Hahella chejuensis KCTC 2396: one gene and its partner. The protein of the gene in region 1 interacts with the protein of each later gene in a pairwise test. Links are inferred from orthologs where the notes say so. Each region holds a gene or a part of one and is shown on either strand. Other genes may lie near its edges.

Evidence for each region.
Region 2: the proteins of rlmN (region 1) and malT interact in binary tests that used the Escherichia coli proteins (3 or more experiments, as listed by UniProt). The link is inferred for Hahella chejuensis KCTC 2396 from one-to-one orthologs.

What each region holds. Positions count from the first base shown.
Region 1 is NC_007645.1:4,586,608-4,591,149, forward strand. Bases 1,614-4,542 are described here. They hold rlmN (23S rRNA (adenine(2503)-C(2))-methyltransferase RlmN), read right to left. Parts: upstream 3,682-4,542; coding sequence 2,545-3,681; downstream 1,614-2,544. Other genes in these bases: HCH_RS19915 (RodZ domain-containing protein), read right to left, coding at 1,614-1,655; pilW (type IV pilus biogenesis/stability protein PilW), read right to left, coding at 1,657-2,532; ndk (nucleoside-diphosphate kinase), read right to left, coding at 3,752-4,180; HCH_RS19935 (IscS subfamily cysteine desulfurase), read right to left, coding at 4,430-4,542. Also shown: ispG (flavodoxin-dependent (E)-4-hydroxy-3-methylbut-2-enyl-diphosphate synthase), read right to left, coding at 1-650; more of HCH_RS19915, read right to left, coding at 663-1,613.
Region 2 is NC_007645.1:493,163-498,807, forward strand. What follows is about bases 651-3,935. They hold malT (HTH-type transcriptional regulator MalT), read right to left. Parts: upstream 3,608-3,935; coding sequence 851-3,607; downstream 651-850. Other genes in these bases: HCH_RS02205 (alpha-glucosidase family protein), read right to left, coding at 651-651. Also shown: more of HCH_RS02205, read right to left, coding at 1-650; HCH_RS02215 (DMT family transporter), read left to right, coding at 4,077-5,078; HCH_RS02220 (SLC13 family permease), read right to left, coding at 4,986-5,645. UniProt on the Escherichia coli protein: Positively regulates the transcription of the maltose regulon whose gene products are responsible for uptake and catabolism of malto-oligosaccharides.

The DNA.
Region 1 (4,542 bases):
GCGCCGGAACGGAATCCGCCCGCCTCAGTAATGCCTAGATGGAGCGGTTGCTCAATCTGGTCTGCAATCTGGCGATAAGCGGCCACGGTCATGAAAACATCAGACGCCTTTAAACTCACCTTAAAGTTCTGAAAGTCGTGGCGATCAAGAATATCGATATGGCGCATCGCAGACTCCACCAGGGCTTCCGGAGTAGGCTCGCCATATTTTTTCTGTAAGTCTTTCTCCAACGACCCTGCGTTAACCCCAATCCGAATGGGGATTCCTTTGTCTTTAGCGGCGCTGATGACCGCTTGCACACGGTCTTCCCGGCCAATATTGCCCGGATTGATACGGAGACAATCCACACCAACCTCCGCAACCCTCAGCGCTATTTTGTAGTCAAAATGAATATCCGCCACCAAAGGCAATGTGACTCTTTGCTTGATGGCTGCAAAAGCCTCCGCGGCGTCCATAGTTGGGACTGACACTCGAACAATATCCGCCCCGGCTTGCTGTAGCGTCTCAATCTGCGCTACGGTCGCATCAACATCGCAGGTCTCAGTGTTAGTCATAGACTGAACTGCGATAGGCGCATCTCCACCAACCGGCACAGCGCCGACCATAATCTGGCGCGAACGTCGCCTTTTTATCGGTGACTCAAAATGCATATAAACAGAACCTCAACGTTCCAAGGTCATTTCAACACGGTTATTGCGCACTCGGTACTGCCCGAAATCCAGAGGCTTGCCATTCACCTCTAGTTTCACAGCGTCCACGGCGCCAATAATAAAACGCAAAGGGTACTCCCCTTGAAAATCAACCACATCGCCCTGGCGGTATAAGCCCACAACGCGGTTGTTGCTCTTGTCTCTCAAATCAAACCAGCAGTCCCCAACAAATGTCGCCCGAACAGCTACTTTACCTATCGCAGCTTGAGGCGCAGGCTGCTCCGACGCTGATGAAGGAGCCGGCTCTACCGAAACAGGGTCCTCAGTCACCGGAGGAGGCTGCTCACTAGCCGAAGTCTCAGCAGTGCCGGTGTCTTCTGGTTGGAGTAAATCTTCGGGGGACGGCTCTTGACCCTCTTCTTCGAGTGTTGAGCCATCCAGCAGCATTGGTTCAGACTCTACGGCGGAGGAGTCTTTTTCAGCAACTGGAGCAGGCGGCTCAATTGCGTCACTGCTTCCGCCAGGAACAACCACTACCTCGCTTGGAATTTCCGGTTCCTGCATCGTCGTTCCAGTACTCCCTGTTGAGACTATATCGCGCCCCGAGAGGAAGTAGTAAATAAGCCCCGCCGCTACCGCCAAAGCCAGCAGTATCAGCCACAATCCACCGCCGCTCTTGGGCTTCTCTTCATAGGAGGGCGTAGGAGCCGCTCTTTCTTCGGTGAAACCAGCGTCTCCCAAAGACAGCTCTTGCTCCAGATCCTCGATCACCCTGTCTTCAGACAAATTGACCAAACGAGCGTATGCCCTGACATACCCTTTCAAAAACACTAATCCAGGCAACTGACCATGCTCGCCATCCTCGATGGCTTTCACATAACGAGGAATAACATGCAGCCGTTCGGCTGTTTCCGGGATGCTCCAGCCCAAATTCTCCCGGGCCTGACGCAATCGGCTGCCCGGTCGGTCATTAGCGGCGGGGTTGGATGCGGCCTCGGACGACATATCAACTACTTCCTTTCATCGTTTTATATTCAGCGGAGTTGGGAAACATGTTCTTAAGCAACAACATCAAAGATGCTTCCTCATTCAAATCCTTCTTCTCCCTGGCGATTTTAATTCCCAACGCCAAGCTGGCCGGGGAGTGCGAAGCCCCGCCTCTGCGCACTGCCTCCCAGAATGCGCCATATAGTTTATCTGCTTTTACTAACTCGCGTTTTTCAAAGTATAAGGAGGACAAAGCCAACACGGCGTTGGGCTGCTCATGTCTTAGCGTTAACGACTTTTCATACGCTTTGATCGATTGGTCGATATCTCCCAGCCTTAAGCGTATCAAGCCTATATTACTAAAAACTTGAGCACGCCCTTCATAGCTCACATCGCCAGAGGCTTTTTCAAACTGCTCCACAGCTTCCTTAAATCGGCCTTGCTCATACAGGTAAGCCGCATAATAGGTACGCCCCCTAGTGAAACTGGCATCTGATCGAAGTGCGGACTTAAACTGCTTTTCCGCCAAGAAAGGCTCTTTTTGGCGCTGATAAACCAATCCCATCGCAGCCAATGCCTCAGCATTATTAGGCTTTATCTCAAGTGCTCGTTGAAGTTTCAGTAAAGCGCTTTCCATATCTCCCTGCTGAAAATAAGCCAGTCCGAGCTGGACATATTGTTGAGCGGCCTTCTCTTCCGACGCCTTTTTGGTATAGGGTCCAGTTACAGTAGTTACGCACCCTGCAACAGCTCCAGATATTAGGACTAACATTACTGCTGCTTTAAAAGTGCGCTTGAGGTTTTCCATTTTTCTCAATTTAACTACCAATGCCAGCGTTATTTTCAATGTTATAAACAGCCTTGCTTTATTCAGGAATCTGAATACTACGCCCATTCATCCGTTCGTTTAAACGGAAGCTCTGCCGTCAGGGGAAACATTAATGTTTTGCAGAGGAATATACTTCTGACTTCTCCGCGTCCTGTCTTCAACGCGCCCTACCAATTGACCACAAGCTGCGTCAATATCATCGCCGCGCGTAGTTCGAACGGTGGCGACATAGCCCGCGTCGCTCAGCACTTTCTGGAACCTTAATGTCGCGTTTCGGGAGGGACGCTCATAACCGCTATTAGGGAACGGGTTAAATGGAATCAGGTTAATTTTGCATGGTAAGTCGCGCAGCAAGTCGCGCAACTCATGTGCGTGTGTTTCGCTGTCGTTTACGCCGGCAATCAATGTGTATTCAACAGTAATGCGACGTTTGTCGGAAAGTTTACCCAGATAACGATGACAAGCCGCCAACAACTCTTCTATCGGATACTTTTTATTGACCGGAACCAGAACATCTCGCAACGAATTATTCGGCGCATGCAGGGAAATCGCGAGGGAAACATCGGTAACGTCGCCCAGCTTGTCAAGAGCTGGAACAAGCCCGGAAGTGCTGACGGTCAAGCGACGCTTGGAAATGCCGAAGCCAAAATCATCCATCATGACATCGCAGGCGCGCACGACGTTGTCGAAATTCAATAAAGGTTCGCCCATTCCCATAAAGACAATGTTCGTAACATAGCGCTCTTTGGACAAGTCATAATCGCCAAAAGATCTCGCCGCGATCCATAACTGACCGATTATCTCGGCGGAACTCAAGTTACGATTAAACCCCTGCTTTCCAGTTGAGCAGAAACTACAGTCCAGGGAACACCCTATCTGAGAGGAAACGCACAATGTACCCCGACCATTGTCCGGGATATAAACGGTTTCAATACTATTACCGCCGGCCAGCCGCATAACCCACTTGCGGGTGCCGTCGGCAGAAATATCTTCATATATAACTTCAGGCACGGACACTTCAGCTACTTCTTTCAGCTTTTCCCGTAACGCCTTACTCATATTCGTCATGAGGTCAAAGTCAGACACGCCAAGGTGGTACATCCACTTCATTAGTTGAGTGGCGCGGAATTTTTTCTCTCCCAGTGACTCGAAAAAAGTTTCGAGATCGGAGCGATTCATTCCCAATAGGTTTATTTTAGCGCTGGAGCCTGACATGCTTTACCTCTTAAAAAGAGTGCAGCGATAGTGCTGCACTCAATTAATTGCCTCGACTGATAAATTTATATCAGCTGCGTGGGCAGATTTCGTTCTCGCTGAAGAAGTATGCTACTTCGCGCTCAGCAGACGCCGCAGAGTCGGATCCGTGAACTGCGTTCGCGTCAATAGAAGAAGCGAAGTCTGCGCGAATAGTGCCTGGCTCAGCTTCTTTAGGGTTGGTCGCGCCCATCAGTTGACGGTTCAGAGCGATGGCGTTTTCACCTTCCAGCGCTTGAACAACAACCGGACCGGAAGTCATGAATGCAACCAGATCGGGGAAGAATCCGCGCTCTTTGTGTTCAGCATAAAAGCCTTCAGCCTGCTCTTGCGACAGGTGCAGCATTTTTGCAGCCACAATACGCAGACCGGCTTTCTCAAAACGCGAATAAATTTCGCCGATTACATTTTTAGCCACTGCGTCAGGCTTGATGATTGACAGCGTACGTTCTACGGCCATCGATATGCTCTCCAAAATCAGGGTTATAACAACTTTAGGTTTATATTCTGAACAGGCGATTATACGCATGTTCCAGGGAAAGTTACACTCCGCTCCCACCATGAAAACAACGCCCGCGACGTAAGTAACGAGCAAGCGGCATTCGCGACAGCGGGCGCCTGACGCCTTCAGTCTCTGATTGCATCAGGCGCACATTTAATTTTTGTTAACGAGAATAAAAAATGTCCTCTGTTTAGGCCCATTGAGACATCAATCGCCCGACTTCGCCCTCCATGCGGGAGACAGCTCACGCAACTTATTCACTGCGGTTATAATGACATCCGCTGCGACATTGACATCCTCTTCTTCAGTAAAGCGCCCCA
Region 2 (5,645 bases), 4.1 Mb from region 1 along the record:
GGGGTTATCCCGCAGCAGCTTGTCGTGATAGCAGAAGTTGATGGCGTCGAGACGGAAACCGTCCACGCCTCTTTTCAGCCAGAACTCGACGTCGCTGAGCACTTGCTCTACCACTGCCGGATTGTGGAAATTCAGGTCCGGCTGGCTGGTCAGAAAGTTGTGCAGATAATACTGACGACGACGGCTGTCCCACGCCCAGGCGGAACCGCCAAATACGGATACCCAGTTATTGGGCGGCGTGCCGTCGGGTTTCGCCTCCGCCCACACATACCAGTCCGCTTTTGCATTGTCGCGACTGCTGCGGCTTTCCTTGAACCAGGCGTGCTGGTCGGAAGTGTGGCTGAGCACCTGATCGATGATGATTTTCAGGCCGCGCTTGTGCGCTTCCGCCACCATCGTCTCGAAATCTTCCAGGGTTCCGAAAATAGGATCGACGTTGCGATAGTCGGAAACGTCGTAACCAAAATCCTTCATGGGGGAAGTGAAGAAAGGAGACAGCCAGATGGCGTCCACTCCCAGACTGGCGACATAGTCCAGCTTTGCGGTGACGCCCGGCAGATCGCCGATGCCGTCGCCATTGGAATCAAAAAAACTACGGGGATAAATTTGGTAGATGACTGCGCCGCGCCACCAATCACGATCAACCTGCATGTCGCCTCTCTTAACAACTCCAAACCAGGTAACGCACGTGCACCCACAGATAAGTGGAAGACGTTGTTATTTTTACAGTTATGAAGATGGTGCCTGCGGCGAACCGGCCGAACATCCTCCCTCCCTCTTTTTTCTTGGCGTAGTAGTGGGGATGAGGGGGGAGGAGGAGGCGGAGGGTGGGTATGAGGGGGAGACTCGCTCACTCCCCCTGTATCTTACTCAACAGATCCCGCGCCAGATTGATGGCTTCTGAGCGGTGGGTGATGTTCTGTTTTTGGTAGAGGCTGCGGATGTGGGTTTTTACTGTGGTGGGAGCCACTTTCATGTGCTCGGCGATCTGGTCGTTGGACAGACCGGCGTGGATAAGGCTGAGCACTTGCCATTCCCGGCGGGTGAGGGGAGAGGTGCGGATGAGTTCCGGCACGTCGGGGCGGTCGATGATGTCCTGAATGATGGCTTCGTCCAGTGAAATGCGGATCGCCCGGCTGAAGTCCCGTTGTTGTTGCGCCAGTTGGATCAGGCGTTCCGCCCGCTGCTTCTCCATCTCGTCCAACTGCTCTTCGCTGATCAAGGCTTTGAGAATGTTGATCAGCACCTTGCCGATGCGCAGGAAGCTGCCCACCGCGCCGGTGGTGCTAGCGAGCTTCAATGCGATGGCCATGTGGCGCAGGGCGTCTTCACGTTGCTCGTTAAGCCAGTAAAGCTGCGATAAATGGATATGGTTGCGGTTGATATCGGTTTTCAGGCCAAACTGTTCCGCCATGCTTTGAATGCCTTCCAACAGCGGCAGCGCCTTGTCGAAATCTCCCAGACTGACGTAGGCGCGGGCCCAGTTGCGGATATTGCACTGGGTGAAATGGTTAGTGGCCTGTTCCGGCGTCGGCTCCGGCGCCGCAGTCAGCCAGCGTTGAATGGACTCTTTGTCGCGCACTGCGTCCCAGTAGGAAAGCATGGCTGCGTGGGCGTTGGCGGTCCAGTCGATATGGTATTCGCCGGAGGCCAGCATTTTGTGAATCTTCTGCACGTAGTCCGCGCATAAAGACTGACGTCCCCGCGCCTGGGCGATTTTCGCCAGCATCACATAGCTTTGGATGAACCAGCGTTCTCCCTGGCTTTCCAGAATCTCGATGCCCTTCAGCGCGCATCGCTCCGCGCTTTCCAGGTGATGCCATTCCCACATGATCTGGCTGCGAATGCGGTACAGGAATTCCAGAATGGGCAGGCGTTCCAGGCTGTGGTCCTCCGCATACTGCAGCGCCTTCTCCTGGATGTTGTAGGCTTTCTGCAGATAGCCTTGGGCGACGCTGATCTCCGACTGCTGACACAATGCCCAAATGACGTTCTGGTGCGCATGCTCCGCCAAGGCCAGTTGCTCGGTGTCCTGCATGCGGGTGATGGCTTCTTTCAGGTGGCCCTGTACGAACAGGGACTCGCCAATCACCGATGAAGCGGCGGTGCGGGAGGTCGGTAGGTAAACCGGGTCATGGGCCAGCGCGGACTTGGCGAAAGTCTGCGCCCTCTCTGCATCGCCCACATTCATGGCCACCTGGGCGCGCACGGCGTTGAACTCGCCGTTGATCGCTTCCCACTCTTCTTCGCTGCAGTGAGTTTTCAGGTGTTGCTCCGCCGCCCTGAGCCAGGACTCCACTTCAGACCACTGATACTGCCCTTGCGCCACCCAGGCTCTCAGCAGGGTGAGAATGGGGTGGTCGGCGATGACCTCTTTATTCAGCGCGTCGAAACAGCGCTGCAGCAGATTGAACTGGCCTTCGGTGAAAAAGTCGCGACCACAGCTCAGCAGAATGTCCTTAATGCGCTGCTGGTCTTTGGCCAGCACTGCATGACGAGCGGCGTCTTCGAAAAAGCCCATCTCACGCCAGGCGTCGCTGGCGCGCTGGTGGAGCTGCGCGGTTTCATCGGGCAGCACGCAGACTTGCATGTGCCGTAAATATGCAGCGAACAATGGATGGTAGCGGAACCACAAGCCGCTGCTGTCCAGGGGCACGATGAACAGTCCCAGGTTCAATAGCGAGTTCAACAGGAACTGGCCGTCCTGTTGTTGCGCCAGGCGCATCACCATCAGCGCGTTGAAACGTTCCAGCACGCTGGTGCGCAGCAGGAACAGACGCTGTTCGTTGTCGATGCTGGTGCGGGTCAGTTCATCAAAGTAATCGAATATATAGTGATTGCCGCTGTGCAATTGCTCCACATACTCGTTGAATTCCACCCCGGTGGAGGCGGTCGCCGCCAATAACTGCAAGGCCGATACCCAGCCCTCGACGCGGCGGTTGGCGCGTTCGACGCTTTCCCGGGACACTTCAAAACGCAGGCGTTGCTCAAAATACACCTGCGCCTCGTCGGCGCTGAAGGAAAGGTCCTTGGCGGTGATTTCCAGCATCCGCCCCTGCATGCGCAATTGCGCCACGCCGATGGGCGGCGTGGTGCGGGACAACAACACCAGGGTGATATAAGGAGGCAGGTGGCGCAGCAGGAACATCACTCCGCTGTGGATCTCCGGATTGCTGATCAGGTGATAGTCATCTAGAACCAGATGCAACGGATCGCCTTCCAAAGGCAGTTCAGACAGCAAGTCCGTGAGAAACGTCTGCAAGGTCGGATAGCCTTGTTGGTTCAAGGTGCGCAGGGTTTCCGGACAGGCGCCTCGGGTGGCCTCATTCAGTGAATGGGCGACATAGAAAGCGAACTGTTCGCTCAGGTTATCCTGGGCGTCGAGACGGAACCAGGCGGCGTTGGCGCCCAAAGCGCCCAAGCGGTCGTCGATCATCGTGGTTTTGCCGTAACCCGCAGGGGCTTGCACCAGGATCAGGTTGACCGGGTCGATCTCGTGCAGCAGATCGTCGAACTTTTCCCGCTCCAACAGATGCGCAGGCCTCGGCGGCGGCAGTATCTTGGCTTTTATCAAAGTTAAAGACTCGGGCTTTATTGTAGTTGTCATCGGCGACCCTAATTATGTTTCAGCGCTAATGTCGTCCATTATTGGCCGGTTCATACGCCGGTCATGAATTTTTGGTTATATGGAGTCTTGGCTCCCTGGACGCAGTTACTTCAGACTTTAGCAAATATCGCTCTGGAAAGTCAGCGTCCGTTCACCGTATGCGCCCCGGCGGCGGGCGCTTATGTGGTTATTGCGTATTGTCGGTATAAGGCCGGAAGACCACCATACGCGGATGTATACGACAGTGCGTTTTCATTATTTCACTTTGCCCGCAATGTCTTGCGCGTCCATTCTGCGATGTGCGCATGTGGCTGCGGTGAAATAGCGGGATCGTAACAGTTTTTGACGCCGCAGCGGTTCTTCCCCTGCGGCTTTTTTTTGCCCTCAGGGTCCGATCTAAAAATCCCCGACTGCGATAGTTTTGTATTGGCGATGCGACTGTGTTTAAGGAAAGGCGCGGAGGTTGGCGGTGGTTATTTTTGCTTATGCGATGGTGATTTTGGTTTGGGCGACGACGCCTTTGGGAGTCGTATGGAGCAGTCAGTCTTTTCATCCGACGGTGGCGGTAGGGTTGCGCATGACGATCGCGGCGGTCGTCACCGGCGTCATTATTCGCTTGTATCGTATTCCCCTGCACTGGGACCGGGACTCGCTCTATAGCTATCTGTGCGGAACCATGGGCGTGTTTGGGGCGATGATGCTGACCTACTTCGCTTCGAAAACGGTTCCCTCCGGATTGATCTCCGTGATGTACGGTCTGTCGCCGATTATGTCCGGCTTGCTTGGCGTCTATCTGCTGGACGGCGCTCGTTTTCAGAAGAGCCAGTGGCTGGCGCTCGCCCTGGCCATAAGCGGCTTGGCCACGGTGTTTGGCAAGGATCTGCACGCCACCGGCTCAATCGTGTTTGGGCTGATGCTGGTTTTGGGGGCGGTCATGCTGTTCAGTCTCAGTGGGGTGTTGTTGAAGAAACAGAAAGCAACCCCGCACCCCCTGGCGCTGACCTTTGGTTCTATTCTGCTGGCGCTTCCCGGCTATTTCATTCTTTGGGCGTTGATGGATGGCGCAACACCCCGCATCGAATTGCATGATCGCGGCTTGTGGGCGGTAGTGTACCTTGCGTTGATTGGCTCGGTGTTGGGTTTCTTCTCCTATTATTACGTACTGCAGAAGCTGCAGCCTTCCACTGTCGCCATGGCGACGCTGGTGACGCCGGTCTTGGCGCTGATGCTGGGGGTGACGCTGAATGATGAGACTATTCATCCCACGGTATTGCTGGGCGGTTGCCTCATTCTGGTTGGTTTGGCTTTATATTTCGATCTGCCGCGCAAGGCGCTGCGCTGGTTGCGGCCCATTAGCGAACCAGCGCTGGTTTTGCCGTTAAGCAACGAAGAAAATAAATGTACTGATCAACAACGCGCAGGCGAGATTGAGATAAAAGCCCACTCGAACCATGGTTCTCTGAGGAACTAATCCGGTCCCATGCACTATGGCGTTGGGCGGTGTCGCCACCGGCAGCATGAAGGCGCAGGAGGCGGCTACTCCGATGGTCAGCGCAGTCTGACCAGGGCCTAACTGACCCGTCGGCAACGCCAGAAAAATTGGAACCAGCAATGCGGCGGTGGCGGTGTTGCTGGACAGCTCGGTCAGAAAAATGACGAAGGCGGTAATCGCCAGCAGCAGTAAAAACGCAGGCCAGGCGGAGACCAGCGTCGCCAGAGACTCTCCCAGCAATTGGCTGGCGCCGGAGCTTTTCAGGATCACGCTCAAGGTCAAACCGCCCCCGAACAGCAATAGAACGCCCCAGTCTGTTGTCGCGCTGATATCCTTCCAGTTGACCACCTTGGTGATGGTCAGTGCGGCCAGGGCGAGGATCGCAATCCAGCTATCCAAGTCTTTCTCTATGCCTATCAACTCCCCCAGTGGCTTGCTCAGCAGCCACATCGCCACCGTACCGGTGAATACGCCAAGCAGCAGCATGCGCTCACGGGTCCAGGTGAAGTCCGCGGACATTGCGCTCTGGGCGCGTCCGCTAAGATC